DNA from 2 places in the Rhodococcus sp. NFXS4 genome. Region 2 is predicted to be linked to the other one. Evidence: riboswitches for the same ligand, from Rfam matches in the RefSeq annotation. Region 2 holds a riboswitch; the other holds the start of a gene.
The links. A riboswitch is a leader RNA that binds a small molecule or an ion and turns the genes downstream of it on or off. The one in region 2 is predicted to bind thiamine pyrophosphate.
Positions count from the first base shown of each region.

Region 1: another riboswitch for thiamine pyrophosphate. It lies ahead of thiO (glycine oxidase ThiO); the one in region 2 lies ahead of J4E04_RS05645 (TenA family protein).

Region 1 covers NZ_CP192221.1:454,071-469,638, forward strand. The annotation lists gene fgd (glucose-6-phosphate dehydrogenase (coenzyme-F420)) at 1-251, shown strand, start outside; gene J4E04_RS02130 (MarR family winged helix-turn-helix transcriptional regulator) at 211-681, opposite strand; gene J4E04_RS02135 (DHA2 family efflux MFS transporter permease subunit) at 674-2,125, opposite strand; gene pta (phosphate acetyltransferase) at 2,240-4,357, shown strand; gene J4E04_RS02145 (acetate kinase) at 4,354-5,541, shown strand; gene J4E04_RS02150 (serine/threonine-protein kinase) at 5,542-7,863, opposite strand; gene J4E04_RS02155 (glutamate ABC transporter substrate-binding protein) at 7,866-8,837, opposite strand; gene J4E04_RS02160 (GlnX family signal transduction membrane protein) at 8,837-10,147, opposite strand; gene J4E04_RS02165 (NUDIX hydrolase) at 10,266-10,958, shown strand; gene thiE (thiamine phosphate synthase) at 10,962-11,645, opposite strand; TPP riboswitch at 11,811-11,918, shown strand; gene thiO (glycine oxidase ThiO) at 11,911-13,005, shown strand; gene thiS (sulfur carrier protein ThiS) at 13,015-13,221, shown strand; gene J4E04_RS02185 (thiazole synthase) at 13,214-13,972, shown strand; gene J4E04_RS02190 (ABC transporter ATP-binding protein) at 14,075-15,028, shown strand; gene J4E04_RS02195 (ABC transporter permease) at 15,025-15,568, shown strand, end outside.
Region 2 covers NZ_CP192221.1:1,214,869-1,230,436, forward strand. The annotation lists gene malQ (4-alpha-glucanotransferase) at 1-59, opposite strand, end outside; gene J4E04_RS05585 (hypothetical protein) at 169-1,269, shown strand; gene J4E04_RS05590 (OFA family MFS transporter) at 1,376-2,764, shown strand; gene J4E04_RS05595 (MFS transporter small subunit) at 2,761-2,886, shown strand; gene J4E04_RS05600 (YqjF family protein) at 2,879-3,643, shown strand; gene J4E04_RS05605 (SfnB family sulfur acquisition oxidoreductase) at 3,640-4,863, opposite strand; gene J4E04_RS05610 (LLM class flavin-dependent oxidoreductase) at 4,860-6,041, opposite strand; gene J4E04_RS05615 (alkaline phosphatase family protein) at 6,107-7,252, opposite strand; gene J4E04_RS05620 (TY-Chap domain-containing protein) at 7,284-8,657, opposite strand; gene J4E04_RS05625 (GNAT family N-acetyltransferase) at 8,705-8,998, opposite strand; gene J4E04_RS05630 (ABC transporter ATP-binding protein) at 9,008-9,754, opposite strand; gene J4E04_RS05635 (ABC transporter permease) at 9,751-10,545, opposite strand; gene J4E04_RS05640 (ABC transporter substrate-binding protein) at 10,523-11,557, opposite strand; gene J4E04_RS05645 (TenA family protein) at 11,554-12,306, opposite strand; TPP riboswitch at 12,300-12,395, opposite strand; gene J4E04_RS05650 (sugar porter family MFS transporter) at 12,425-13,822, opposite strand; gene J4E04_RS05655 (SRPBCC family protein) at 13,971-14,360, shown strand; gene J4E04_RS05660 (carboxylesterase/lipase family protein) at 14,407-15,568, shown strand, end outside.

The sequences.
Region 1 (15,568 bases), 760 kb from region 2:
TGACGCCGGAGCAGAAGCACTCCATCGACGATCCGATCGAGATGGAGAGGGCCGCGGACGAGCTGCCGATCGAGCAGGTGGCGAAGCGGTGGATCGTCGCCTCCGATCCGGACGAGGCGGTGGAGAAGGTCAAGCCGTACGTCGATGCAGGCCTGAACCACCTTGTCTTTCACGCGCCGGGTCACGATCAGCGTCGGTTCCTGGAGCTGTTCAAGACCGATCTGGAGCCCCGTCTGCGCCGTCTGGGCTGACGACGCCGGAGGACACCGCGCCCGACAGGATCCGGTGCAGCACCGCGGCGTCCTCGTCGCCGAGGTCGGCGAGCGAGTCGGGTACCGGGTCGGTGATCGCGTGTACGCGGTCCATCAGGGCGCGGCCGTCGTCGGTGATCGTGACGCGCTTGCTGCGACGATCGCTGTCGTCGACGGTGCGGCGGACGTAGCCGCGAGACTCGAGTTCGTTGACGCACACCGTGGTCGCCGGTGCGTCCATCGCCGCCGCGGTGGCCACCGCGCTCATCGTCAGCGGTCCGTCGACCAGGCGCCGTAGCACCCGCACCCGGCTGAACGGCATGTCGACCTCGGCCGCCACCCGTCGGCGCCAGGTGTCGCGGTTCTCGAAGACCAGCGAGGTCATCGCGGCCCAGGCCTCGTCTATCAGTCGGCTCCGGCGGTCAGGCACGGGCGGGCTCCGGTGTGCGGAACAGTGCGGCCACGTCGTCCGCGGTCCGCGTGGCCCGCCTGCTCGCGCTGACCAGCCCGAGGCCCGCGACGATCACACCGATGGCGGCCAGAGCCCACCAGACCGTGTGTGTGGAGGCGGCGAACCCCGCGTCGATGCCGGCCGCGGCGCCCGCGGTGGTGAGGCTCCCGCACAGCGCGACGCCGATGCTGACACCGATCTGGCGGCTGGTCGACGCGACCGCCGACGCCGCACCCGCGCGATCGCGGGGCATCCCGCCGACGGCCGCGTTGGTGATGGGGGCGTTGACCAGCCCGAAGCCGACCCCGAAGATCGCGAACATGACCAGCAGTGCGCTGACGGGGGTGGTGGCGGAGAGGCGGGTGAGGGTCAGGCCCGCGACGGCGATGACCACACCGGCGATGGTCATCGAGGGGCGGGCACCCCACCGCGCCACCATCCGCCCGGACAGCGGCGAGCAGATCAGCGTGGCGAGTGCGAGCGGCAGGAAGGACGCTCCCGTGCCGATGGCGCTGAAGCCGCGCACCTCCTGCAGGTACAGCGACATGAGGAACAGGAACGCTCCGTATCCGCCGAAGGCGCACACGGCCACGATCGTCGCCGACGAGAACGGGATGCTGCGGAAGAAGCGCAGATCGATGAACGGATCGACGCGCCTGTTCTCGTAGCGGACGAACGCGACGAACGAGCCGGCGGACAGGGCGAACACCGCGAGGGTGATGGGCGACGACCATCCGAGCGAGGGACCCTCGATGAGGCCGAACACCAGGGAGGCCAGCATGACGACACCGAGCAGCTGACCGACCGGATCGAACGCGCGCACGACGGGCGACCGCGACTCGGGGACGAACACGGCGGCGAGAACGAACGCTGCGAGGCAGACCGGGATGTTGATCCAGAAGACGGACCGCCACCCGGAGATCTCGATCAACAGTCCGCCGAGCATGGGACCGAGGGCCATGGAGATGCCGACCACGGCGCCCCACATACCGATCGCCCGGGCACGCTCGGCCTTCCCGGTGAAGACCTGCGTGATGATCGACATGGCGACGGGGTTGAGCATCGACCCACCGATCGCCTGGATCATGCGCGCGAGGATGAGGACCGGGGCGGTGGGGGCGAGGCTGCAGAGCAGCGAGCCGACGGCGAAGCTGACGAGTCCGATCTGGAAGACACGGCGCCGCCCCACACGGTCCGCGGTGGTGCCGGACAGCAGCAGCAGACTGGCGAGCACCAGTGTGTAGACGTCGATGGTCCACTGGAGCTGGGACACGGATGCGCCGAGTTCGGTGCGGACGGCGGGCAGCGCGACGTTCACGATGGTGGCGTCCATCGACACGATGAGCAGGCTGAGGCAGCACGTGGCCAGCACGATCATCTTGTGACGCTGGTCGAGACCGCCTGACGCGACAGTTGTGGGCACACAAGTATTATGCTTGCGTAGGCTAAGAAAGTGCGGAGTTGTTCCCGGGATCACAGCCCGACCGCGGGACATCGTCTCGGACGACCGCGGCGGCGCGCCCATTAGGCTGAGACCATGGTCGCCGCGCCCGCAGACACGCCCAGTTCGCCCGTCTCCAGCATCTACATCGCGTCGCCCGAGGGGGACACCGGCAAGTCGACCATCGCGTTGGGGCTGCTGCGCATGCTCGGTGCCTCGACGGCTCGGGTCGGTGTGTTCCGGCCGATCGCTCGGTCGTCGTCCGAGACCGACTACATCCTCGAGCTCATGATCGACCACACCACCGCGGACACCACGTACGAGCAGTCGCTCGGCGTCACCTACGACGAGGTGCACGCGGATCCCGACGCCGCGCTCGCCGAGATCGTGCGCCGCTATCACGACGTCGCGTCCCAGTGCGATGCCGTGGTGATCGTGGGCAGCGACTACACCGACATCGCCAGTCCCAGCGAGCTGGGATTCAACGCGCGCGTCGCCGTGAACCTGGGCGCCCCGGTGCTCCTCGCGCTGCGTGGCTCCGAACGCACGCCCGAGGAGATCGCCCACCTCGCCGACGTGTGTCGATCGGAACTGTCGACGCACCGCGCCCATCTGGCCGGCATCGTCGCCAACCGGTGCGATCCCGACGCGTTGGACGACGTCATCGCGCAGCTCTCGACCGAGGACGTGCCGGCGTGGGCTCTGCCCGAGGTACCGCTGCTGGTCGCACCGACCATGGACGAACTGCTGCACGCGATGAAGGGCGAGCTCTACAGCGGCGATGCCGAACTGCTGCAACGGGAGGCCCTGCGCGTGATGGTCGGCGGCATGACGGCCGAGCACATTCTCGAGCGACTCACCGAGGGAGTCGTCGTCATCGCTCCGGCCGACCGCTCCGACGTCGTGCTCGCGCTCGTCAACGCCCACGAGGCCGAGGGGTTTCCGTCGCTCGCCGGCATCGTCATGAACGGCGGACTGACACCGCATCCCATGATCGCCAAGCTCATCGAGGGTCTGCAGCCCCGACTACCGATCCTCACCACCGAACTCGGAACCTTCGACACCGCGAGTGTGGCCGCGTCCACTCGCGGGCGGGTGGCCGTCGGATCGCAACGCAAGGTCGACACGGCGCTGGCGCTCATGGAACGCCACGTCGACGCCGCCGAGATCCTGGGCCGCCTCGACGTCGCGATGCCGTCGGTGGTGACGCCGCAGATGTTCGAGTACCAGCTCATCGACCGGGCCCGCGCCGACCGCAAGCACATCGTGTTGCCCGAGGGGTCGGACGACCGGATCCTGCGCGCGGCCGGACGACTGCTGCAACGGCAGGTCGCGGACCTGACCATCCTCGGTGACGAGGCGGCGATCACGCGCAGGGCCGGGGAACTGGGGGTGGACCTGTCCGAGGCCACCGTGCTGGATCCGACGAACTCGGAGTACACGGACGACTTCGTCGCGGAGTACGTCGAGCTGCGCAAGCACAAGGGCATGACCGAGGACAAGGCCCGCGAGATCATGTCCGACATCTCGTACTTCGGAACCATGATGGTGCACAAGGGCATTGCCGACGGCATGGTCTCGGGCGCCGCGCACACCACGGCGCACACGATCAAGCCGTCCTTCGAGATCATCAAGACCATGGACGGGGTCTCGACGGTCTCGAGCATCTTCCTGATGTGTCTCGCGGACAAGGTGCTCGCCTACGGCGACTGCGCCGTGGTTCCCGACCCCACGTCGGAACAGCTCGCCGACATCGCCGTCTCGTCCGCGGCCACCGCGTCGATGTTCGGCATCGAGCCGCGGGTGGCGATGCTGAGCTACTCCACCGGCGATTCCGGATCGGGTGCCGACGTGGACAAGGTCCGGACGGCGACCGACCTCGTCCGCGACAGGGCGCCGGATCTGCTGGTGGAGGGACCGATCCAGTACGACGCGGCCATCGACCCGTCGGTGGCGAAGTCCAAGCTGCCTGACTCCGAGGTGGCGGGCCGGGCGACCGTGTTCGTCTTCCCCGACCTCAACACCGGCAACAACACGTACAAGGCGGTGCAGCGCAGCGCCAACGCCGTGGCCGTGGGACCGGTGCTGCAGGGACTGCGCAAGCCCGTCAACGATCTCAGTCGAGGAGCCCTGGTGCAGGACATCGTGAACACGGTGGCGATCACCGCCATCCAGGCCCAGTCCGGTACCGACGGTCTCGAGGTCGCGAAGTGAGCACGGTGCTGGTCGTCAACTCGGGATCGTCGTCGGTGAAGTTCCAGGTGGTGGACCCCGACTCGGGAAACAGTGTCCTGCAGGGCATCGTCGAGCGCATCGGGGACGCCGACGGGCGCGTGGCCGTCACCCGCGGCGACGACACGACGGAGAAGACGACCGACATCCCCGATCACGTCACGGGCCTCCGGCTGGCGTTCGAGATGATGGCCGACGCGGGACTGCCCCTGGCGGAGGCGGGTATCACGGCAGTGGGGCATCGAGTGGTGCACGGCGGCACCGTCTTCAGCGAGCCCACCCTCATCGACGACTCGGTCGTGACCACCATCGACGAGCTCAGTGCGCTCGCGCCCCTGCACAATCCGGCCAACCTGCGCGGGATCGAGGTGGCGCGACGGGAGCTGCCCGACGTGCCGCAGGTCGCCGTGTTCGACACGGCGTTCTTCCACACCCTCCCCGCCGCCGCCTCGACGTACGCCATCGATGCGGCCACCGCCGCCGAACACGACATCAAGCGGTACGGGATGCACGGCACGTCCCACGAGTACGTGAGTGGCCGTGTGGCAGAGCATCTGGGACGGTCGCCGTCGGACGTGAACCAGATCGTGCTGCACCTCGGCAACGGCGCCTCGGCATCGGCCGTGCGCGGCGGCGTCGCGGTGGACACGTCCATGGGCCTCACCCCGCTCGAGGGACTCGTGATGGGAACCCGCAGCGGCGACATCGATCCCGGCATCGTGATGCACCTGCGGCGCAGTGCCGACATGGACGTCGATGCCATCGACGAACTGCTCAACCGCCGCTCCGGTATCAAGGGACTGAGTGGTGTCACCGACTTCCGTGAGCTCCGGCGCCTCATCGACGACGGTGACGAGGCCGCGGCTCTGGCCTTCGACGTGTACGTCCATCGCCTGCGGCGCTACCTCGGCGCGTACATGATCGAGCTGGGCCACGTGGACGTCGTCACGTTCACCGCCGGCGTGGGCGAGAATTCGGCCGAGGTGCGCGCAGCGGCCCTGGCGGACCTCGAGATGTACGGGATCGAGCTGGACGAGGAGCGCAATGCCGAGCGCGGCAAGGGAATCCGGGTCATCTCGACGGACGATTCCCCGGTGACGGTCCTCGTGGTGCCCACCAACGAGGAGTTGGCCATCGCCCGCGCCGCGGTGGCCCTGATCGGCTGATCAGAAGAGGGACTTGGGCCGCACCGCGTTGGCCAGGTCCACCAGGGCGAAGCGGTGCGACCGGGTCCGCGCGGTCCGGGCGAGGGATCGCAGGGCGGTCTCGGCGCCCGTCCGGAGGCCGTCCCGCGTGAAGGGCACGCCGAGCAGCGGCACCGTGGACTCGGGCGTGTGCCCGGATTCCATCCATTCGAGCGCGGTGCCCAGGACGACCGTCCGCAGTTGCAGCGCACGGGGTTCGCGCGCCGGCAGCGCCTCGACGCGCCGCGCCGCCTCGTAGAGCGCACCCTCGTCCATGTCGGCCGCGGAGCCGGAGAGCAGTGTGAGTACGCCGGTCATCCGTGCCATCGAGTAGTGCCGTGACGTGGCGGGCACCAGATCGAGAGTCATGATGGCGTCGAGCAGCGCACCCCGTTCCGCGAGCCTGCGGGCGAGACCGAACGCGGCGCTGACGATGGTGCGATCGGTCCGCCACACCGTGGTGTACATCGTCTCGGCCAGGGCGCACCACGTGTCGTGGCCGTCGTCGGAGGTCTGCTGCGCCAACAGTTCCGCCGTCGCCGCGAGCGCGAGCTTGGGTGCGACCTCGCCGGGCATCGCGGAGAGCACCGAGTCGAACTTGTCGGCGGCGTCGACGAAGTTACGGCACAGCAGCGCGATGGTGCCGCGGTGCCAGTCGACACGCCAGTTGCCCGTCACGTCGTCCAGCCTGCGCATCACCTCCGCGGCCGAATCTCCCTCGCCCAGATCGAGATACGCGCGGGCTTCGGTCAGCACCGCTTCCACGGACCCGACGGAGTCGTCGCCCACTGTGCGATCGAGGCCGTTCTCGCGAGCGAGGCGCAGCGAGTCGAGCGTCTGGTGCGGTTCGCTGTGCACGGCCGCGGCGATGAGCTGCGCGCTCGGGTCCGACGTGTCGATCAGGGGGACCGGAAGCGCGGCCACCACGTCGCGCGGATCCAGCCTGGCCACGCGGTGCCGTCCGTCGATGTACACGTCGGTGACGGCGACCTGCTCGTCGGTGCCGAAGGTGGTGCGCTGCGGGCTGAACACCGACGAGAGCGACGGGTGGCTGTCACCCGTCTGCTGCGAGAGGATCTCGCGCAGAACACCACTGAGCTGACTCGCCGCCTCGTCGGCGCTGCGGAACCGGGTGAGCGGGTCGGCGGCCGTCGCGCGTCGGAGCAGCCGGGCGAAGAACTGGTACTCCTGCAGGACGGGCGCGTCCTCCGGGATGCCGTCCACGTACCGCCCGTGCTCCGAGGCGATCTCGAGCGTCAGGACCGCGAGAGTGCGCCCCACGGTGAAGATGTCGGACGCCACCGTGGGTCCGGTCCGCACGATCTCCGGTGCCTGGTACCCGGCCGTACCGTAGAGGTACCCGTAGTCCTCCAGCTGGCTCACCGCGCCCAGGTCGATCAGCTTGATCTGGTCCTGCGTCACCATGACGTTCTCGGGTTTCAGATCGTTGTACGCCAGACCGATGGAGTGCAGGTAGGCCAGCGCGGGCATCACCTCGAGGAGGTAGGCGATGGCTTCCTGCACAGGCAGTTTCGTGCGCGCCGGGTTGTCGGTCATGATCTGGCGCAGCGTGCGACCGCCGACGTACTCCATGACGATGTACCCCGTCGACGACGGCACCTCCTGCGAGCCGGGCGCGAGGGGGCGGGGGTGCTCCACGAAGTTGTAGATCTTGACGATGCCGGGGTGGGTCACCTCGGCGAGGAACTGGCGTTCCGCCATCGCCACCGCGTGTGCCTCGGCGTTGCCGAAGTGCAGCAGGCCCTTGAGCACGACCCAGCGATCGCTGACGTTGCGATCGATGGCGAGGTAGATCCACCCGAGTCCGCCGTGCGCGATACACCCCTGCACCTCGTACTGCCCGGCCACCATCTCACCGGGTTCGAGCAGCGGGGAGAAGTCGAAATGCGTTCCGCACCTGTCGCAGTCACCCGACGGATGGGCGGGCCGGCCGTCGACGCTCCGCCCGACGGGGGCGTTGCACTTCCAGCAGAACCGCTTGCTCTCCGGGACGCGGGGGTCCGACATGACAGCGGTCGCGGGATCGACCTCGGGAATGCGCGGCAGTTCCACCAGCCCACCACCGAGGCGACGACGCTTTCCGGTTCGTACGCGGCGGCTCGGCCGGGAGGTGCGCCCCGTGGTGTCCTCGCGCAGCGCGGCCCGCGTCGCATCGTTCTCCTCGGGGCGCACCGAGGCCCTCGTCGCGTCGGAGTCCTGCTCGCGCAGGGCGGCGCGGGTGGCGTCGGGATCCTCGTCGCGCAACGAGGCCCGGGTCGCCTCGAGATCGGGTTCGGTACTCATGATCAGCCGTTGTAGACGGGAAAGGGCGCGCCGGGAGACGGGCCGAGGACGGACAACCACTGGGTGTAGATGCGGTTCCAGGTGCCGTCGCCGCGAATGCGTTCGAGCGTCCTGTTGACGACGCGCACGAGGTCGTCGTGACCCAGCGTCACGCCGATCCCGTACGGCTCCGCGGCGATGGAGAACCCGACGATCTCCAGGTACGGATCCTGGGCGGCGAGTCCGGCGAGGATCGCGTCGTCGGTGCTGACGGCGTCGACACCGCCCTGCTGCAGCACCACGAGACAGTCCGCCCAGCTGGGCACGCTGACGATCTGGGCACTGGGCTGCAGACGCTGGATGCGCAGCAACGACGTGGTGCCCGCCGCGGCGCACACGCGCCGACCGCCGAGGTCACCGACACCCGTGATGCCCGAGCCCTTGACGGCCAGAACCCGTTGATCCGCCTGGTAGTACACGGTGGAGAAGGTCACCCGTTCGCGCCGGGCACACGTGATGGTCATGGTCTTGACGACGATGTCGACCTCGCCCTCGGCCAGGGCGTCGATCCGCTCGGCGGACGCGAGGATGCGGTACTCCAGCCGGTCCGGGTCCCCGAACAGATCGCGGGCGACCTCGCGGGCGATGTCGACGTCGAAGCCGACGATCTCACCGCTCACGGGATCGCGGAAGCTGAACAGGTTGCTGCCGGTGTCCAGCCCGACGACGAGGCGCCCGCGGGCGCGGATCGCGTCGACGTTCGGAGCGGGTACGGGTGCGCCGTCGGGCGCGGCGTAGTTGGGCCGCAGGCTCGCACGGGGGTCGCCGCAGTCCTCCGCCGGTGGCATCGGTGCGCCCGGGGTGACGCCGGTGGCCCCGTCGGGCAGCGGTTCGGCGACAGTGGCGCGGTCCGGCGCCTCCGGCACCGGCGTGGTGTCCGCGCAGCCGGTCAGGACGAGGATGAGCGCGGCGGCGATCACGGCCGCGCGGCGCATCACAGGTACTCCCGGATACGCGACCACATACCGCCCACGACGGCGAGCACGGCCAGGCCGCACACGATGCCGGTGCCCACGGTGAGGCCGGCCAGCACGCCCGACGCACGCTGGACGTCGTCTCGCAGGGACGCGCGGGACGCCTCGATCTCCTCGACGAGAGCCGAGTCGAGCCGACCGAACACGTCGCTGGAGTCGCCGGCAGCCGTTCCGGTGGCGATGGTGACGGCAGTGTCGAAGTCGCCGACGTCCAGCGACGCGTTCATCCGGTCGTGCGAGCTGGTCCAGAGCGACACCAGCGCACGGGCGTCGTCCATCCGGGGACTGTGCGTGTCGTCGTCGTGCGCGAGTGTGCCGAGGGTGTCGGCGAGGCCGGACACCGCGTCGGAGTACGACTTCTCGTAGTCGGCGAAGCCGCCGCGCCGCGTCATGCCGATGGTCTCATCGGCGCGTGCCTGCTGGGCGAGGATCCGGCTGGTGGTGAGCAGGTCCAGGGGCTCCGCGCCGCGCACCAGAGCGCGGTCGGTGGCGGTCGAGGAGATGAGCCCCGCGACGAGCATCCAGCCGAGCAGCAGTACGACGCCCACCGTGGCACCCGCGAAACCGACGTTGACGGTGCGCTTGGTCTTCCGGCTCAGGAACATCTGCGCGCCGACGAGCACGAGCACGGTGATGCCCAGCACGACGAACGCCGACCAGGGTGGTGTCGCGAACTGGCGCTGCGCATCCGACACGTCACCGGACTTCTCCGCGTGCAGTTCCTCGGCCCACGGCAGGATCGTGTTCTGCATGAGGGTCGACGCCTCGGCCAGATACGCGGAACCCACCGGATTGCCGACGCGGTTGTTCGTCCGCGCGGTCTCGATGATGCCGGCGTACAGCGGCAGGTTCGTGGAGATCGTCGCCAGCAGTTGCCGCGACGTCGCGTCGTCGCTCGCGAGTCCGGTGGACGCGCGGACCACCTCGCCCGCCGCCGCTCCGAGCGAGTCCGTGTACCGACCACGGACGTCGCCGGGTTCCAGACCGCCCGAGAGGAAGGCCGTCGCCGCCGTCGCGTCCGCGACCGACAGCTGCACGTACAGGTTCTGCGCCGCATCGGACAGCGGCTCGGTGCGCGCGAGCAGCAGTTCGAGGGTGCGCTGGCGGTCCGACACCGACAGCGTCGTCACGAGAGCGGTGGTCACGAGCGTCGCGACCACCAGTAGACCCACCGCCAACAGCCGGACGGGAGTGGAACGGAGGAACTCCGACCGTTCGGAGCGGGTGTCGACGGGCGCGCGCAGAGTCAGCGCACTCGTCTGCTGTGACACCTCGACCCCTTCCCGCGCGATCGGTCGCCCTCATGTCCGGATTCGAGCATAGGCCCACCGTGGTCCGAGCACAGGCAACGCGAGGAGCAATAAGGTGGGGGAATGCGGACGGTGAACCATGCGCGGTGACGGGGACGGCTGGGTCTTCAGCAGCGACGGGAGCCGGCACTGGGGACGACACGGCGCGGCCGGTCTGCTGTTGCGGGCTCCGACCGGGTCGGCGGGCTCCGTGGTGTTGCTGCAGCACCGTGCGGCTTGGAGTCATCAGGGCGGGACGTGGGCGCTGCCCGGTGGTGCCAGGGACAGTCACGAGAGCGCCGTCCACGCGGCCGTACGCGAGGCCGGCGAGGAGGCGGGCATCACCGACGACCTGCTGACCGTGCGGGACGAGCACGTCACCAAGATCGAGGACTCGGGGTGGTCCTACACCACTGTGATCGCCGACGCGGAGCGCGAACTCGACACGGTTCCCAACGGTGAGAGCACCGAACTGCGCTGGGTCGCGGAGCACGAGGTGGACTCGCTGCCGCTGCACCCCGCCTTCGCCGAGAGTTGGCCGTCGCTGCGCACCGTGCCCGTCCGAGCCGTCCTGGCCGCCGACGCCCCCGACGACCTCCCGGCGCGCACCGTACGACTCGCCGTCGGCAGCTTCGGGTGGATCGTCGACACCGTGCGGGCCGAGAACGTGGACGCGGCGCTCGCGGCGGTCCGGAACGACACCGACCTGCGCGTCGTCGTCGTGACGGCCGACGACGCGGTGCGCTCGGCGGTTCCCGCCGACGTCACCGTCCTGTCGCCGGACGGACTCTGACGGTCAGACCGACGGCAGCAGATCGAGCAGTCGACGGGCCGCCGCCTCGGGGTCGCGAGCCTGCGTGATCGCCCGCACCACCGCGATGCGGGACGCGCCCGCCTCGAGCGCCTGCGCGACGTTGTTCTCCTCGACCCCGCCGATGACGAACCACGGCCGGGTGGGATGCGATTCGGCGACCTCACGCACGACGTCCAGGCCCGCGGCCGAACGGTTCGGCTTGGTGGGAGTCGCCCACACCGGTCCCGTGGCGAAGTAGTCGACGCCGTCCTCGATGTCGGCGAGCGTGGCCTGTGCCCGGTTCTGCGTGGAGCGCCCGATGACGACGTCCGGGCCCACGATGCGGCGCGCGTAGTGCACCGGCAGATCGTTCTGGCCGAGGTGCAGCACGTCGGCGCCCGAGGCGAGCGCCAGATCGGCACGATCGTTGACGGCCATCAGCGCGCCGTGACGGCGGCACGCGGCGGAGATGACCGCGAGAGCGGCGAGCTCGTCCTTCGCCTCGATGGCGCCGTACTTCTTCTCGCCCGCCGACCCCTTGTCGCGGAGCTGCACGATGTCGACGCCCCCGGACAGCGCCGCGTCCACGAACTTGGCCAGGTCGCCGGTGTCTCGGCGGGCGTCGGTGCAGAGGTACAGACGAGCGGTGGCGAGCCGCTCGCGGGCGGTGGTCCTCGAAGTCGTCACGAGTGTGAATGTAGTACCACCCAGTACTACGGGAAGGCCGGAGGCCGGTCGGGTGGTGGCGGGAAGGCCGGAGGCCGGTCGGGTGGTGGCGGGAAGGCCGGAGGCCGGTCGGGTGGTGGCGGGAAGGCCGGAGGCCGGTCGGGTCATCAGCCGGTTAGGGTGAAGGGGAACGAACACGGGAGTCCCGGACGGGGCTGAGAGTGGGCGAGGCCGCCCAGACCGTAACCACCTGACCCGGGTCATGCCGGCGGAGGAAGTGAGTTTCATGCAGCGATCCGTCTCCGTCGTGGGCGGCGGGGTGATCGGCCTGTTCTGCGCCCGCGCCGCCGCGGCGGCGGGATGGTCCGTCACCCTGCACGACCCGACGTTCGGTGCACGCGCTGTCGGCGACGGCGCCGCCAGCTGGGTGGCGGGCGGCATGCTCGCGCCGCTGTCCGAGGGCTGGCCCGGCGAACACGCACTCCTGGCACTCGGTTCCGCGTCGCTGCGGCGGTGGCACGATCCGGTGCTGCGCGCGGACCTGGAGGGTCGGGGCGTCGTCGTGTCGAGTGGATCGTTGACCGTCGCGTTCGACTCGGCCGACGCTGCGGACCTGCGCACTGTCGCCGACTGGGTGGGTGCGCAGGGCCACGATCTCGAGATCCTCTCGCGCAGCGAGGTGCGCACCCTGGAGCCGTCACTCTCGCCGCGCGTTCGTCTGGGCCTGTCGGCGCCGGGGGAGTTGTCGGTGGACAACCGCGCGTTGGTGCTCGCGTTGGAGTCCGCGGTCCGCGACCGGGGAGTGCGGATCGAGCGTGCTCCCGTCACCGACCTCGACGCGCTCACCACCGATCGTGTGGTGGTCGCCGCGGGGTGGTCGACGTCCCGTCTGCTGCCGGACGTCCCGGTGCGGCCGGTGAAGGGCGAGATCCTGCGCCTGCGTGCGCGACCCGGCTCGGCGAGTGCGCCGTCGCGTACCGTCCGCGCGAGCGTCAACGGTCGCGCGGTGTACCTCGTCCCCCGTGGCGACGGTCTGGTGGTCGGTGCGACGCAGTACGAGCACGGTGACGACACCGCCGTGACCGTCGCCGGCGTCCGCGACCTCCTCGCGGACGCCGAGGCCGTGTTCCCGGCCGTCGGTGACTACGAGTTGGCGGAGACGGCGGCGGGCCTGCGGCCGGGGAGCCCCGACAACATCCCCGTGGTCGGGCGGTGGGACGACCGCGTGATCGTCGCCGCCGGCCACGGTCGCAACGGGGTGCTGCTCGCGCCCGTCACGGCGGACGCCGTGGTGGCAGAACTGGAGGGCGAGCCGTTGACGGAAGCGGCATGCGCTCTCCCCGAACGGTTTTCGAGTCTCACGCGGACTCGGGCACGGTAGGAGACGAACATGACCGCAGTGGGTGTCACCGTCAACGGTGCGGATCACGACCTCGAGCCCGGCACGACGGTGCAGGACATGCTGACCCAGCTGGGTCTTCCCGAGAAGGGCATCGCCGTGGCGGTGGACGGAATCGTGCTGCCGCGCTCGCGGTGGGGCGAGGACGTGGGCCGCGGCTGGACCATCGAGGTGCTGACGGCGGTGCAGGGTGGCTGATCAGCTGACCATCGCCGACCGTACCTTCACCTCTCGCCTGATCATGGGGACCGGGGGCGCGGCCAACCTCGCGGTGCTGGAGGAGGCCCTCGTCGCATCGGGGACGGAACTCACCACCGTCGCTCTGCGCCGCGTCGACGCCTCGGGCGGCACCGGGGTGCTCGATCTCCTCACGCGCCTCGGCATCGCCCTGCTGCCCAACACGGCGGGATGTCGCGGCGCCGCCGAGGCCGTGCTCACCGCGCAGTTGGCACGAGAGGCGCTGGAGACCGACTGGATCAAACTCGAGGTGATCGCGGACGAGCGGACCCTCCTGCCCGACGCCATCGAGCTGGTGCGCGCCGCGGAGCAACTCGTCGACGACGATTTCGTCGTGTTGCCCTACACCACCGACGATCCGGTGCTCGCGCGTCGCCTCGAGGACGTGGGGTGCGCCGCGGTCATGCCGCTCGGATCGCCCATCGGGACGGGGCTGGGCATCGCGAATCCGCACAACATCGAGATGATCACCTCGGCCGCAGGGGTTCCCGTGGTGCTCGACGCCGGCATCGGCACGGCGAGCGACGCGGCACTCGCCATGGAGCTGGGGTGCTCGGCGGTGCTGCTCGCCACCGCGGTCACACGCGCTCGTGATCCGCGAATGATGGCCTCCGCCATGGCCGATGCGGTGCGCGGCGGACGATCGGCGGCGCTGGCGGGCCGGATCCCGAAACGGTTCTGGGCGCAGGCGTCCTCGCCCGACGTCGACTGACCACCCCGGGGGCGGCTCAGGGTCGCGTCATCCCTTCGGATGACCCGGGTCGAGACCCGGGAGCGATGTGGTCGGTGGTCCTGCTCGGGCATCCTGATGCACATGATCGAAGTGACAGGTTTGACCAAACAGTTCGGCGCGAAGAAAGCCGTGGACGATCTCTCCTTCACGGTGCGCCCGGGTATCGTGACGGGCTTCCTCGGCCCCAACGGTGCCGGCAAGTCCACCACGATGCGGATGATCCTCGGGCTCGATCAGCCCACGTCCGGAACGGCACTCATCGAGGGTCGGCCCTACCGTGAGCTGAAGAATCCCATTCGCACCGTCGGCGCTCTGCTCGACGCGAAGTGGGTGCACCCCAACAGATCCGCGCGCGCTCACCTGCAGTGGATGGCGGCCTCCAACGGCATCGCCTCGTCCCGCGTCGACGAGGTGCTCCGCCTCGTCGGTCTGTCCGAGGTGGCCAAGCAGAAGGCCGGCGGGTTCTCCCTCGGCATGTCGCAGCGACTCGGTCTGGCCGGTGCGTTGCTCGGTGACCCGAAGGTCCTGATGTTCGACGAGCCGGTCAACGGACTCGATCCCGAGGGCATCGTCTGGATCCGCAAGTTCATGCAGCGCCTCGCCGCCGAGGGGCGGACCGTGCTGGTGTCCTCGCACCTGCTCTCCGAGATGGCGCTCACCGCAGAACAACTGATCGTCATCGGCCGCGGTCGGCTCATCTCGGACTCGTCCGTGCAGGAGTTCGTCGACCGCGCCTCGGAGGCGTCGGTCCGCGTCCGCAGCCCCCAGCTCGACGCCCTGCGCAGCGCGCTCACGTCGGCAGGTCTGACGGTCAAGGAGCCCAGCAGCCTCGATCAGGTGCATCCGACTCTCGTGGTGGCCGAGTCCACCACGGAGGCGATCGGCGAGATCGCCGCGCGCCACAACATCGTCCTGCACGAGCTGGCGTCCCAGCACGGTTCGCTCGAGGACGCGTTCATGAAACTCACCGGTGACGACGTGCAGTACCACGGCGCCGGTACCGACAACAACGCGATGGGAGGGGCACTGCGATGAGTGTGCTTGCAGCGGAACGAATCAAACTCACCTCGACGAAGTCGCCGTGGTGGTGCACCGTCATCATCGTGGCGCTCGGGCTGGGCATCGGTGCCGTCATCGGCATCACGGCCAAGTCGACGGTCACCACCGTGCAGAACGACATCGCCGCCGGAAACGACCCCGGCTTCGAGCCGTACCTGCCGACCCTCGCGGACGCCGTCGCCGGCGTCAGCGGGTTCGGCGTTCTCGTGCTCATGATTCTCGCGGCGCTGTCGATCACCAGCGAGTATCGCTTCGGCATCATCCGGACCACGTTCCAGGCCATCCCCAGCCGTGCCTCGGTACTCGGCGTGAAGGCGCTGCTCATCGGCGTCTTCGGTGCGGTGTTGTCCCTGGTGCTCACGCTGGGCGCGTTCTACATCGCGAAGGCCACGGCCGGTCCCGATGCGGGCGCCGCACTCGTGCTCGAGGGTTCGGACGCGTGGCGTGCCATCTACGGTGTCCCGATCTACGCCTTCCTGTGCGTCGTCCTCGCCGTGGGAGTCGGTGCGCTGCTGC
Region 2 (15,568 bases):
TACGACGTGGCGACGCCGTGGAGCCCGGCGAGGTGGCGTAGTCGTTCGATGTTCGTCACGCTTCGATGGTAGTGCCGCGCGGGGGTGGCCGCGGACGTGAGAACCGTGTCCCGACTCGATCTGGAACACTGGTGGCACCTGCAGAATCGGTGGGGGAGGTGGAGAACGGTGACGAGTGACCCCGCGGACATGCGTGCCCGTCGAGCGGACACCGTGCGGAACATCGCCGAGTCGACGCGCATCGAGTCGGACCGGTCCGGACGCGCTCACGAGCCGCTGTCCGACCGCGCCGCGCTGCTCGTCGCACTGGGTCGTCTCGATGAGGAGACGCGCGGCATCGCGCTCGCGCGCCTGCGCGCCGGCCGGAAGTTCCCCGCACTGGGCGGATTCGGCACCCTGCGGCTGATCACGGAGGAGCTGCACTGGATCGACGGTCGCACGGCCGTACTGCGCACCGGGCCCACGCGCCTGGCTCTGCTGCAACGGCACGTGCTGCTCGAACGTCGACTGGGGTCGTACCGCACGCGGTTCGTGATGAGTTCCGGTCACTACGCGTCGGGGGTCCGCGCGATCCGCCGGGAGCGGCGCGAGGGCATCCACCTCGACGTCGACCAGCGCACCGCCCTCTTCGAGGCGTTGCGGCACACGCCGACTCCGCTCGGTGTCGGACCGGGTCCACTCTCGCGAGCCCGAGGGATCCTCGGCGGCGCCGCGGCGGAGCGCCTCGACACGCTGCACGCGCGGGGCGCCGACGTCGTCCGCACCCTCGCGGGCACGGACGCGGATCGGTTCGCCGATCGCTACGACACCCTGCTGTTCCTCGCCGGGATGTACCACGACCGGATCCTCTCCTCGCGGATCTGGCGCTCGGACCTGTTCGCGGTGGCCCGGGCGCAGCTCGACCCGGGAACCGAACTGGTGCAGATCGCGGTGGACGTGGTCGCACTCGCCCAGTTGGACGCGGAACTCACCGCGGCCTTCGAGGCGCAGGGGGACACGGTGGACGAGGAGGGTCGACGCGAGGTGCTCGTGCGCCGAGCCGATCTCATCCCGGTGTGGGATCAGGTGATCGACCGGGTCGCCGCGTTGTCACGCGTGGTCGACGAGATCGCGGTGGCGGAGATCGAGCACCGGAGCCTGGACGCCGTGCATCGCACCGTGGGCCTCGACCAGCGCATCGACGATCTCATCTCCCGGTCCGGTACGCGGGAGATCTCGGCCGACAACACCCATTCGGTGTCCGATCAGATCTCGCGGGACACGCTCTGACGTGCGCCCGTGCCTTCGTCCTGTTTGGAACGAGTCGGATCGGTGAAAGCACGGTAGTACGCGGTCGACCTCTGAGCGCGTGACCCGCGCCGGAAGGACGACCTCCATGCCAGCAGTACTCGAACGCGCCCGTATCGTCGCGCCACCGGGATGGAGCCGCTGGCTCATTCCGCCGGCCGCCCTCGCGATTCATCTCGCGATCGGCCAGGCCTACGCGTGGAGCGTGTTCAAGGCCGCCATCTCGTCCGACACCGCCATGGGACTGAGCGGGACGATGACCGCGATCCCGTTCCAGCTGGCCATCGTCATGCTCGGCCTCTCCGCAGCCGTGCTCGGGACGAAGGTGGAGACGCATGGTCCGCGGTGGGCCATGACGATGTCGCTCCTCTTCTTCTGCTCCGGGCTGCTCATCTCCGCCCTCGGCATGAGCCTCGACCAGTTCTGGTTGGTGATCGTCGGATACGGACTCGTCGGCGGCATCGGCCTCGGCATCGGGTACATCTCCCCGGTCTCCACGCTGATCAAGTGGTTCCCCGATCGCCCGGGCATGGCGACGGGTATCGCGATCATGGGATTCGGCGGCGGCGCCCTGGTGGCCTCGCCCCTGACCACCAAGCTCCTGTCCGCATACGGCGGCAACACCGATGCCTCGATCGCCACGACGTTCCTCACGCTCGGCCTCGGCTACGCCGTCTTCATGGCGCTCGGCGTCGTGCTGATCCGGGTTCCCGCCGACGACTGGAAGCCGGCCGGGTGGACGCCACCGCAGACCCCGGCGGGTCAGCACACCGCCCGCGTGTCCGCGGCGAACGCCGTCAAGACCCCGCAGTTCTGGTTGCTGTGGATCGTGTTGTGCTTCAACGTCACCGCCGGCATCGGTATCCTCGAGCGCGCCGCGGGCATCTACACCGACTTCTTTCCCGACCCCACCGCCCCGGAATCCGTGGTGGCAGCGGCCGCGGGCTTCGTCGCGTTCCTCTCGCTGACGAACATGCTCGGCCGGTTCGTGTGGTCGTCGGTGTCCGACCTGGTGGGTCGCAAGAACATCTATCGTCTCTACCTCGGTGTGGGCGCGCTTCTCTACCTGTACATCTCGCTCTTCACGAACACGAACAAGGTCCTGTTCCTCGTCAGCGCGATGGTCATCCTGTCGTTCTACGGTGCAGGCTTCGCCACGGCGCCCGCCTACCTGCGTGACCTGTTCGGCACCTATCAGGTCGGGGCCATCCACGGACGACTGTTGACGGCCTGGTCGGTCGCGGGCGTGCTCGGACCACTGATCGTCAACGCGATCGCCGACCTCGGCGAGGAGGGAACCACCGGACGGTACGTCCCCGCGTTCGTGACGATGATCGTCCTGCTGTCCATCGGCTTCGTCGCGAACGAACTGATCAAGCCCGTGGATCCGAAGTACTCGGAGCCGGACCCGGAGGCGACGACGCCGGGCACTGCGACCGACGAGGGTACGAACGACAAGAACGAGGCGACGGTATGAGCGAGACGAAGCAGGGCGCGCGTGTGCCCGTCGTGGTGGTGTCCTGGCTGTGGGTCGGGGTTCCCTTCGCCTGGGGTGTCTACGAGCTGATCCTCAAGGCCAAGAACCTCTTCGGTGCGTGATCGGAGCGTCGATCTCTGGCCTCGCCCGCCTGTTCTGCCGCGCCCCGTGATCATGGACCAGCGGTGGGAACGCCTCGTGTTCCTGCACTGGCGTGTCGCCCCGGACGTCGTCGCGCCGTTCCTGCCTCGCGGCATCGCGCCCGACACGATGGACGGGTACACCTATGTCGGACTGATCGGCTTCGAGATGGTGGGGGCCGGGTTGGGGTACGGCCGACCGGTACCGCGACTCGGAACCTTCGGCGAGATCAACGTGCGGCTCTACAGCCGCGACGGTGACGGTCGCCGAGGGGTCGTGTTCCGTTCTCTCGACGCCACCCGTGCCGCAGTGGTGCTGGCCACGAACGCGGCGGGGGTGCGGTATCGCTGGTCGCACATCGACATCGTCGACGACGGTGATCCTCGGAACCGGGTCGTCGGCTACCGCTCTCGGCGACTGGCACCGCCACACCGTGGTGCGACGACCGACTTCACCGTGTCCCCCGGCGACACCGACATGTCCGACGATCCGCTGTCGGTGTTCCTCACCGCTCGGTGGGGGATGCACACGTCCGTCGCGAGCCGACCCGTCTTCGTCCCCAACACCCACCGCCGGTGGCCGCTGCGCGCGGCGACCCTGGTGCGCTGCGACGACCAGCTCATGGCCGCGGCGGGCGTGGGGGACCTGGCCGCCCGTCCGCCGGACTCCGTGCTGTACTCCGACGGAGTCCGGACGCAGTTCGGCCGTCCCTACGCCGCGACACCGGTGCGCGACTAGATCAGTCCGTGGCGCGGCGGGTGCGCCCCGGTGAGCGCGTACCGGCCGACGTGCTGAGTCTTCCATCGCACAGGGTCGTGGAGCGTGTGGGTCCTCGCGTCGCGCCACAGCCTGTCCAGCCGTAGAGAGGCTGCGGCACTGCGAGTTCCGCCCGCGTCGAACAGTGCCGTGGTGGCGTCGAGGGACGCACGCGCCGAGGCGACCTTGGCCGCTGCCGTCGCGATGGAGGCCGCGGCGGCGCTGTCCGGTGTGAGCTCGCGCTCGGCCACGTCGATCGCCTCGCCGGCCTCGCGCACGAGCGCCTCGGCCCCGCGCACCCCGATCTCCACTTCGCCGAACTGCTGCAGCAGCAACGGATCCCGGTCGGCCGTCGCCACGTCGGCGTCCACCGGAGGGCGAGCGACGACCACGACCTCGCGAGCGATGTCGACGGCGGCGCGGGCGATGCCGGCGTCGATGGCGGCGTGCAACAACTGAGCGCGCGCCCCGTAGGTGGTCGCGCCGTCGAAGAGGGCGGAGTACGGCACGAGGGAGTCGGCGGGCACCACGACGTCCGTCAGGGTCACGGTGCCGCTGGCCGTCGTGCGCTGCCCGAGCCCGTCCCAGTCGTCCTCGACGAGCACCCCGGGTGCGTCCGCCGGGATGTAGGCCAGCACCTTCCGGCTCTGATCACCCTGCTCGCCGGGGCCCGCCTGCACGCCGCGGACCACCAACCAGTGTGCGAAGAGCGCGCCCGTCGAGTAGTACTTGGTGCCGTTCAGCGACGAGGTGCCGTCCGGACGGGACGTCACCGTGGTCCGGTCGACCGCGATGGACGGTGTGCCGCGCTCGCTCTGGGCGTTGGCGAAGCGGCGACCGGCGAGGGCCTCGGCGAAGAAGCGTCGCTGTTGCTCCGTCGATCCCTGTCGCCGCAGCGCGTCGAGGAAGGTCATGTGGCTCTGCGGTATCTGCGCGATGCTGGCGTCCCCGCGAGCGAGCGAGAGGAACACCGAGGCGAGGGTGCGCGCCGAGACCGGCCTGCCGCCGAACTCCGCGGGCACGGTGATGCCCAGCAGTCCCGACGCGGACAGCAGGTCCAGTTCCGGGCCGGGCAGCCGTCGATCGCGGTCACGTTCGATCGCGGACGGGGCGATCTTCGCCCCGAGCGCGGCGGCGACGGCCAGCGCAGCATCGTCGTCGAGCACCGGCGGCAGCGTCCTCGGGGCGGGTTCGGTGGTCATCGGGCGGGGAGGAACGGGGTGTGGCCGGTGGCGCGTGCCGCGGCGCCGCCGGAGAACAGTCCGCGGCTGCGCAGCTGGGGAATGACACCCTCGCCGAACCAGTACAGCTCCTCGAGATGTGGATAACCGGAGAGAACGAACTCGTCGATGCCGACGGCCGCGTACTCCGCGATGCGATCGGCCACCTCGGTGTGGCTCCCGACGAGGGCCGTTCCGGCTCCGCCGCGCACCAGGCCGACACCAGCCCACAGGTTGGGGGAGATCTCGAGTGCGCGCGGGTCCTTCCAGGACCCGGTCCTGCGGCTCTCCTCGTGCAGGGCGAGCATCGCGCGCTGGCCCACCGACTCGCTCCGCGCCAGGTTGGACTGCGCCGTCGCGACGGCGTCCTCGCCGAGCGCCTCGACGAGCGCGCCAGCCTGCTTCCAGGCCTCCTCGGACGTGTCGCGGGTGATCACATGCAGGCGGATGCCGAAGCGCACGGTGCGTCCGCGCTCGGCCGCGAGTCCGCGGATCCACTCGATCTTCTTCGCGACGGCCGTGGTCGGCTCACCCCACGTGAGATAGACGTCGGAGTGGTCCGCCGCCACCGGGCCCGCAGCGGGAGAGGAGCCGCCGAAGTACAGCGGAGGCGTGGGGTCGGGGAGGAACGGCAGCGACGCGTCCTCGACCTGGATGTGCGTGCCCTGGTGCGTCACCGACTCGCCGCGCCAGAGGCCGCGGACGATGGTGAGGAACTCGTCCGTGCGGGCGTACCGCTCGTCCTTGGACAGGTGATCGCCGTACTGACGCTGCTCGTGAGCCTCGCCCCCGGTGACGACGTTGAGCAGGAGTCGGCCGGGCGCATGGTTGCTGAACGTCGCCGACATCTGCGCCGCGAGGGTCGGGCTGATCAGACCCGGTCGGAAGGCGATGAGGAATGCGAGCTTCTCGGTCTCGCGGGCGAGCATCGCCGTGGTGAGCCACGCGTCCTCGCACCACGCGCCGGCCGGGGTGAGTGCACCGGTGAAGCCGAAATCCTCGGCCGCGCGGCCGATGGACGACAGGTACCCGATGCTCGCGCGACGATCTCCGCCTGCGGCGCCGACTCGCGTGCCGTGTCCGCCGCCGACGATCGCCCTGCTGTCGCCGTAGGTGGGAAGGAACCAGTGCAGGGCGAGAGAAAAGTTGTCGAGGGTCACTCGTCCCACCGTAGGACCGTCGCGGCGCCCCGCGAAGCGTTGGAATCAGGGCGATTCTTGGCGTGTCAGCCCCGTGCCACGAGGAGAGGAACGGTCATCTCGACGTCGGTCAGGGAGCCGTGATGGCCGGGCAGCGCCGACTGGTTCGGTTCGGCCCCGCGGCGGATCAGGGCGCCGTCGCCGAGAGCCAGAGCCAGGACGTCACCGATGCACGCCGCGACGTCGGGGCGCACCGACGGCCCGAACCAGCCCCGGGAGACCGCATCGTCGCGGCCCACCACCAGGTGGTCCGGACCCAGGGTCTCCCGCCAGGCATCGAGCACCGTGGCAGCGGCGCCGGCGTCGGCGAAGACGTGGCGCGCGCGGGGTTCGCCGCAGATCATCCGGACGTCGGCGGTGAGCGCGGGCGTCGCGTCGATGTCCACGCGGGTGCCGATCTGCACCATCCCGTGATCGGCGGTGACGATCAGCGCTGCGTTGGAGGGCAACTCGCCGAGGATGCCGGCGACGATGGTGTCGACCTGAGTCAGCTCGTGGCGCCACGCGTCGGAGTCCGGCCCGCGCACGTGGCCGGTGAGGTCGAGTTCGGACCAGTACGAGTAGACGAGGGACCGCCGGCCGCGCCGCAGCGCGCGCGAGGTCTCGGCGACGAGGTCGCCCGCGGACACCGACGCGGAGAAGTCCCCGCCGCGCAGCACGGCGCGGGTGAGCCCGGACTCGCGCTGGTAGGACGGCGCGATGCGAGTGACGGACACCCCGTCCGCCGCGGCGCGCTCGAACACGGTGTCGCGAGGTTGGAACTGTTCAGGAACGAGCTCGGCGAGCAGATCGACGCGGGGTCCCTGACCGTGCAGACGCCAGTGCAGCGGATTCATCGGACGGTCGAAGCCGGGCACGGCGGTGAGGTAGCCGACGATGCCGTGCTCACCGGGCGTGCGTCCGGTGCCCAGTGACGCCAACGACGTCGCGGTGGTGGACGGGAACGTGGCGGTGACGACCCGCTCGGTGAGCGAGGAGAGTGTCGGCGCTGCCGAGGCGTGCGCCGCCAACTGTCGAGCTCCGAGGCCGTCGACCAGCAGTACGCAGACCCGCCGGACCCCGGACAACCCCAGCCCGACGGTGTCGGACTCACCGGGGACGCCGAGTGCGCCGAGCACCGACGGCAGAAGATCGGACAGGCTGTCGCCGCCGTAGCGCGGAGTGGTCACCACACATCGAAGGCTATCGGCAGCACCCTTCTCGTCAGTCGAAGAGGCTGTCACCGGTTCCGCCGGCGAGGTCGGTCCCGAACAGGTCGAGCTGGGAGCCGGACGACCGCGTCGGTCCGTCGACGCGGTCGGCGGCCAGACGCCGGTGCGCGGAGGTGAGGATCGCGGAGGTGGTGCGCCAGACCCGCGCATCGAGACCGGCCGACGCGGCGACTCGCGGATCGGTGTCGTCGAGCGTGCGATCGAGGGCGGAGAGCTCGCACTCGCGCGCCACGTCCAGGAAGCGGACGACGCGCGTGCGATCGTGTCCGCACGCGTTCAGCACCTCCTCGACGTCGATGTCGGCGCCGCGCTCCCACACTGCCTCGGCGATCGCGCGCAGTGCCTCGGGAATCGCCGGACCGCCGTGCTCGTCCGTCCCGTCACCCGCGTCGTACTCGGGCGTCGGTTCACCGAACGCGTCGAGGTAGGGCCGCGCCCCGAGCCCGGCCCGGAGATGCTCGGCGGCCTCGCCGGCGAACTTCTCCATGACGGCCAGCATGTCGGCCACGTGCTGCGGGACGAACGGCACCACCGTGACGTCGATGGTGGCGACGATGCGATCCTCGTCCAGCAGCACTTTGACGTGCGGCCACCGGCGATTGACGTCGTTGACGACCGACAGTGCTCGCGCCTCGTCGGTGACGCCGGCCGCGAGCGGCGCGAGGATCTGTACGAACGGTGCCTCCGGGGTGGGGCACAGGTAGAGCCAGGCCGGCCCGAGACGGAACGGGTAGTCGCCGTCCTCGTCGGGGTGCGGCACGAACCCGAGGATGTGCAGGAGCGTCTGCTCGATGATCTCGAGACGGGCCTCGGGACCGGACGTGCGGACCGGCCGCAGCGGGTCGAACGGGACAGGGTCGGACGGCGGCGCGTCCTCGGGGTCCGTGGACGACGCGCCGAACCGGTCCTCGATCAAGGGGCCGCACAGGTCACCGTCCAGCTCGAGGAACGACGGATGCGGGACACCCCACACCGAGTGCAGGACGCGGACAGCGGCGTCGGCGAGTTGGTCGGCGTAGCGCCGCGGGCGATCGACGAACCAGTTCACCGGCTCGTCGTCGCGGCGAGCGGTGTGCGGGAGCGACGGCGGCGGCGCGAACCCGAACTGCTCCAGCAGTGCGCGCCCCTCGGACGTCCACCGGCGATGCTCGGCGAGGTACTCGTCCGCCAGCACCTCGCACCGGACCGTCTCGTCGTCCCATCCGTAGAACTGCAGGCACGGCGGAACCGGATCGGAGTCGGCGTGCGGGCACGCGAGCACCAGAGAGTGTCCCGCCGGCATCCCGTCGAGGTGATCGGCGAGCAGGGTGCGGAACCGGCTCCAGGCGGCCTCGGGCGAGAGGTCGACACTGTTCAGGTCGTTCATGGGGCGACCGTAACGCGGCCCACCGACACGGTGTCGCGAGTCCCGGCTCACACGGTCAGATCGGCGTACTCCTCGTGCGTCTCGACGAAGTGGTGCACGTAGGAGCACGACGGGACGATCTTCAGCCCCGCGGCGCGTGTGTCGTCGAGTGCGTGACGCACCAGGACGGCCGCGAGTCCGCGGCCGCGGAACTCGGGAAGCGTCACGGTGTGGTCGAAGTCCCGGACCGTCGGATCGGTCTGCCGATACTCGGCGTAGCCGGCGACCTCCTCACCGACGAGGATCTCGAAACGCTGACGATCGGGATGGTGCTCCACGCGGGTGTCGTCTGTGTCTGCCATGGACCGAACCTACTCGCCCGCGCCGGGACGAGGGCCCGTGCTTCCGAGGGCGTCCAGCAGTGCGCGTTCGTAGGTCGCGAACTCCCGCGTGGTGGCGGTCTCGGCGCGTCGCGGCCGCGGCAGATCGATGCTCACGTCGGCGACCACCCGCGCGGGCCGCGGCGACAGCACGACGACCCGGTCCGACACCTGCACCGCCTCCCGGATGTCGTGGGTGATCATCAGGACCGTCCAGCGGTACCGCTGCCACACCTCCTGCAACCAGTCCTGCATGGCCGTCCTGGTCAGCGAGTCAAGAGCGCCGAACGGCTCGTCCAGCAGCAGGACGTCGCGTCCCTGCACGACGGTCCGGAGCAGTGCAGCCCGCTGCCGCATCCCGCCGGACAGCGACGAGGGGCGTGCGTTCTCGAAGCCGTCGAGGCCGAAGACCGGGAACAGGTCGCGGGCCCGGCTCCGCGCCTGCGCCCTCGGAACCCCCTGCACCTCCAGCCCGAGTGCGGTGTTCGCGAGAACCGAACGCCACGGGAACAACAGATCCTTTTGCGGCATGTACGCGCAGCGCGGTGTCACCACGGTGCCGCTGTCCGCGTCGTCGAGACCGGCGAGGAGGGTGAACAGCGTGCTCTTGCCGCAGCCGCTCGGGCCGACGATCGACACGAACTGTCCTCCCTCGACGGCGAGGTCGATCCCGTCCAGTACCGGTGTCCCCGGGTAGGACTTGCGCACCGAGGTCAGCTCCAGAACAGGATCCGTCATCGCGTTTCCTCCTTCGCCGCGAGCGCCCACGGCGCGAGAAGCCGCTCGGCCACGAACGTGAGGAGGAAGAGTGCGATGCTGCACACCGCCGTGACCACGACCGCGGCCAGCACGAGATCCGTGCGGAACGCGTTCTTCTGCTGCGCCATGTAGATGCCCAGACCCGACGTGGCGCCGACGTACTCGGAGAAGACGGCACCGACGACGGCGTAGGTGATCCCGATGCGGAGCGCGGTGAAGAAGCGCGGCAGCGCGGACGGGAGCCGGACGTACCGGAACTGTTGTCGCCGTGACGCTCCCATGCTGCGCAGCAGTGCGTCGGACTCCTTGTCCGCGGAGGCGAATCCCTCGATCAGGCCGAGGGTCATCGGGAAGAACGTCACCAGCGCGATCACCAGGAGCTTGGGGAGGATGCCGAATCCGAACCAGATGATCATCAGGGGAGCGACGGCGATGACCGGCAGTGTCTGCGACACCACGAGCAAGGGAACGATGGCGCGGCGCAGCCACGGCGAGAAGTCCACGGCCGTGGCGATGATCCACGAGATCGTCAGGGAGACGGCGAAACCGAGCAGAGTGACCTGAATGGTGGACGATGCGTGACCCGCGATGACGGCACGGTTCGTCCAGCCCTGATCGACCACGCGGGCGGGGGAGGGGAGTACGCGCGGCGAGATGCCGCTGACGACCACGCACACCTGCCAGGCCGCCACGAGGCCCGCCGCGAGCAGCAGCGCCGGCGCGTACCGCCCCACCTGTCCGCCGCGCTCAGCCCTGATCGAGGTACTCATCGGTGAAGTAGGTCGACCAGTCGGGCTCGGTGGTCAGCGGTGCGCCGTCGGGCCCGGCCAGGACACCGGCGTCGAACAGGAACTTCGAGTACCCGGACCATCGCTCCAGGGTCTGCGTCCCGACGCGGCCGTTCTCGTCGAGCATGTAGTCCTCCGCCAGCATGCGCTGACTCTCGACGACCAGGTCCTCGTCGGGAAATGCTCCCGGGTTGGCGTCGATCAGATCGCGCGCGCCCGCGTCGGGATCGTCGGCGGCCTTCTGGTAACCCTTCTGCAAGGCCTGCACGAACTGTCGCGCCTGTTCGGGGTGCTCGGCCATCCACTCGTCACCGCCGTCGACGACGATCGCGTACGAGTCGGGGAAGCCGAAGTCGGTGTAGTCGAAGTACGTCATCGGGGTTCCGGCCCGCTCGGCCTCGAGACCCTCCCACGCGAAGTAGGAGACGGTGAAGTCCGCGGTACCGGAGTAGACCGCCTCGTACGCGGACGTCCCGAGCACCACGGTCTCGAAATCGCCGGTGCCACCGTCATTCTCGATCACCTTGCGGAGGGTGGCCTCCTCGCCCGCATCGCCGAACCCGGCGTAGGTCCGCCCGTCCAGGTCGCGGGGGCTCCGGAGGTCCTGCCGGTCGGCGCGGACGCCGATGCCGGTGGCCCAGTGCTGCAGCGGCGCCATCACCGAGGTCACCTTCGCACCGGCGGCGCGGGCGTAGGTGGCGGAGCTGTGGAAGCTGATCCCGAACTCGGCGTTACCGGAGTCGATCAGCGTGTCGGGGGACGTCGAGTTGTACGGCAGGATCTCGACGTTAAGTCCGGCGTCCGCGAAGTAGCCCTCCTGTTGGGCGACGAACAGGCCCGTGTGGTTCGTGTTGGGTGTCCAGTCGAGCGCGAAGCGGATCGTGTTCGCGTCGGAGGCATCGGACGTGGCGCAGCCCGCGAGACCCGCGGCGGCGACGAGCGACACGGTGAGCAGAGCCGCGACGCGCTCGACCCTCGTGTGCCGCGCCCTCATGCGTCCGACCCCGAAGCAGGCCAGGGCACGGTGTTCAGGGCGGTGTCCCAGAACAGCAGTTCGTAGCGCATCGCCACGACGAACGCGTCACTCATCCGCTGTCGTTCGGCCGGGCCGGCCACCTCGGCAGCCGCGTCGACGAGCTCGCGGGCGCGCGCGGCGGAGGTCTGGAAGTCCTCGGCGTCGTACGTCGTCACCCACCGGGCGTACGGGTGGTGCGGATCGGCGTCGAGCACGGCGCGGGCCGAGGCCGCGAGTCCGCGGCCGACCTCGGCGTAGATCCAGAAACAGGGGAGCGCGGCCGCGGCTCCGACGGCGTAGGAGTCGGTCGCCGCCGTCGCCGTGAGGAACGAGACGTACCCGAGGCACGCCTGGCTGTGCTCGACCGGCGTCTCCGACGGACCGCCGAGTGCGACGTCGGCGAGAAGGCTGGTGTGCAACGACTTCTCGACCGTCGCGGCCGTGGCCGCCGACGTGGCCCAGAACGCTCCGGCCTCCGGATCGACGGCGCGCGAGGACAGGAGGGCCAAGGCCTTCGCGTATCCCTCGAGGTAGAGGCCGTCCTGCTCGATGTACGTCCGGAACGACGTGATCGGCAGGGTGCCGTCGCCGAGTCGGGTGAGGAACTCGAGATCGCCGATCCGGGCCCGCAGGCCTGCCGTGCGGTCCCAGAGGAGGTCGGTGAAGCGTGTGAGGTCGGCTGCATCCGTGGTGGAGGCAGCGTCGACCGCATGGTCGTACGGCGTCATGGCCGTGACATCCCTTCGTCAGAATTACCTGCATCAGGTTCTCGGGTGTGGTCTCAGCCTCGCGACGCGAAGCACCCCGTGTCAGAACTCGCCGACCATAGCACCGGCGGTCGTGCGGCTACTTCATGTCCTCCAGTTCCATGCCCTTCGTCTCGGGGATCTTGGACTTCACGAAGAAGAACGACAGGGCGGCGAAGAGTGCGAAGCCGCCGTAGACGATGGAGAGTCCGACCATCTCGGTGAGCGACGGGAACAGCAGCGAGATGACGAAGTTGGCCACCCAGTTCGCGGCCGTACCGATGCCGAGAGCCATGGCGCGCATACGGTTCGGGAACATCTCGCCGAGCAGGACCCACATGATCGGTCCCCACGTCGACGCGAAGAAGATCACGAACAGGTTTGCGCCGATCAGCGCCACGACGCCCCAGGGATCGGGCAGGGAGACCTCGTCGCCGGTGCCGATCTGCTGGGAGAACGCGATCGCCGCCATGAGGAGACCGACGAACATACCGATGGAGCCGGCCATGAGCAGGTTGCGCCGACCCACCCGGTCGACGAAGAGAATGGCCACGAACGTCATGGCCACGTTGATCACGGAGGTGATGACCGACGTGGTGAAGGACTGACTCTCGGTGAAGCCCACCGACTTCCACAGTGTGGTGGAGTAGTAGAAGATCGCGTTGATACCGACGAACTGCTGCAGGACGGCCATGATGATGCCGACCCACACCAGCGGCTGCAGACCGAAGCGCGGACCGCGGATGTCGGCGAACGACGAGCGCTGCTCCTTGCGCAGAGTCAGGCGGATCTCGTGGATGCGCTCGTTGGGGTGCTTCTCGCCGGTGATGTTCGCGAGAATCTGCGCGGCCTCCTCGTCGAGGTGCTTGCCCACGAGGTAACGCGGCGACTCGGGGATGAGCAACGCGAGGACGCCGTAGACGACGGCCGGGATCACGCCGACGATGAACATCCATCGCCAGGCCTCGAGGCCGAGCCACAGGTCGTTGGACGCACCGTCCGCACGATCCGCCAGCACGGCGTCCGAGAGCAGTGCGGCGAAGATGCCGATGGTGATGGCCAGCTGCTGCAGCGACGCGAGGCTGCCGCGCATCCGGGCCGGCGAAATCTCCGCGATGTACGCGGGGGCGATCACCGACGCGATGCCGATGCCGAGACCGCCGAGCACACGCCACAGCATCAGGTCGGGAACGCTGAAGGCCAGACCCGAGCCGACCGACGAGATGATGAAGAGCGCGGACCCGAGCAGCATCACCTTCTTGCGTCCCCACCGGTCGGCCAGTCCGCCGGCGAACCAGGCGCCCGCCGCGCACCCGAGCAGGGCGATCGCGACGGTGAAGCCGGTGAGGAACTCGCCGAGGGCGAATCTGCCCTGGATGGAGTCGACGGCGCCGTTGATGACGGAACTGTCGAAACCGAAGAGGAAGCCGCCGACGGCGGCCGCAATGGTCACGCCGATGACTTTGGCCGTGTGATTGGCCGATGCCTGTGTGGTCATCCTTGTCCACCTACATGTCGGCCACCGGCCGCGCCGGTCGATGGCGGAGGAGTTTCGCTTGGTTCGGACCCTACGCCCGGCGCGACCGCTGTGGAGCGGCGACCTGACGGCAGTTTGAGCAGCGCCGGAACGGTGAATCCCGCCGGTCATGAAGAAGACTCTGCGACGCACCGGCGACGCCTCCGCCGACGTCGCGTGGGAGCGGTACATGGACCTGTCGCTCTGGTCGACGTGGGCACCGCAGATCATGGGGGTCGACGCGTCCACCGACCGTCTCGCCGCCGGCACGACCGGCACGGTGCGCGGACCCCTCGGCGTGCGGGTGTCCTTCGAGGTCCACTCCGTGGACGAGGCCGCACGGGTGTGGTCGTGGCGCGCGTGGATCGGCGCTCCGAGTGCCGGGCTCACCCTGGAACACGGTGTCGACAGCGCGGGGTCGGGCTCGTCGACGTGGTTGGTCGTGGACGGTCTGGCACCGCTCGTCCTCGGCTACTCTCCAGCGGCCCTGTTCGCGCTCGGTCGACTGGTGACAGCGTGACGACCATCGGGGTCCGATCCCCGCACTCCCTGTAACGTCGGTCCTCGTGGGGGCAACCGAGAGCAGCCATGTCGTCTCGTCGCGCGACGGTGAGATCCGCGGCTACGGGCACGGCGACGTGGTCAGTTGGAAGGGCATCCCGTTCGCGGCGCCACCCGTGGCGGAGCACCGATTCCGCGCACCACGCCCACCGGAGCCGTGGGACGGGGTCCGCGACGGCAGGACCTTCGGTGCGATGGCACCGCAGGGCCGTGACGGCCCGATTCCCATGGACTCGTCCATCCCGATGGACGAGGACTGCCTGACGCTCAACGTCTGGGCCCCGACACCGGACGGCATCTCCCGTCCGGTGATGGTGTGGATCCACGGCGGCGCCTACGTCCTGGGATCATCTGCGCAACGGATCTACAACGGGCGCAACCTGTCCCGCCTCGGTGAGGTGGTGGTCGTGACCGTCAACTACCGGGTGGGCGCGCTGGGGTGGTTGGACCTGTCGTCGTTCGACACCGACGGCAGCGTCTTCGAGACCAATCTCGGGCTCCGCGACCAGATCGCGGCGCTCACGTGGGTGCGCGACTGCATCGCCGCGTTCGGCGGCGACCCGACCAACGTCACCGTCTTCGGTGAGTCGTCCGGTGGCGCGTCGGTGACCACTCTCATGACGTCACCGCACGCGGAGGGTCTGTTCCACAAGGCGATCGCCCAGAGTTCCCCGGCCACGTCGGTGTACGGCCCGGAACGCGCGCGCACCGTCGCGCAGCGGTTCCTCGAACTCGTCGATCTGCCCGCGGAGCGTGCGGAGGAGCTGCGGGCGATGCCGGTGGAGAGGCTCGTCGAGGCGGCCGAGAAGCTGGTCTACGAGATTCCCGAGAAAGTGCCCGGCACATTGGGATTCGCACCCGTCGTCGACGGTGACGTGGTGCCGCGGTATCCGGTGGCCGCGTTCCAGAAGGGCTTCTCGCACGACGTCCCGCTCATCATCGGGTCGAATCACGACGAGGCATCGGTGTTCCGCCTGATGAAGTCGCCGTTGATGCCCGTCACCTCGGACACGGTGAGCACGATGTTCGAGGCGATCGCCGTCGACCATCCCGACCTCTCACCGGCTCGTATCGCCGACATCCTCTCCGCGTACCCGGATCTGCCGAAGAGTGCGGGCGCGCTGGCGCTCTCGCGCGACGCAGGGTTCCGGATGCCGAGCCTGTGGA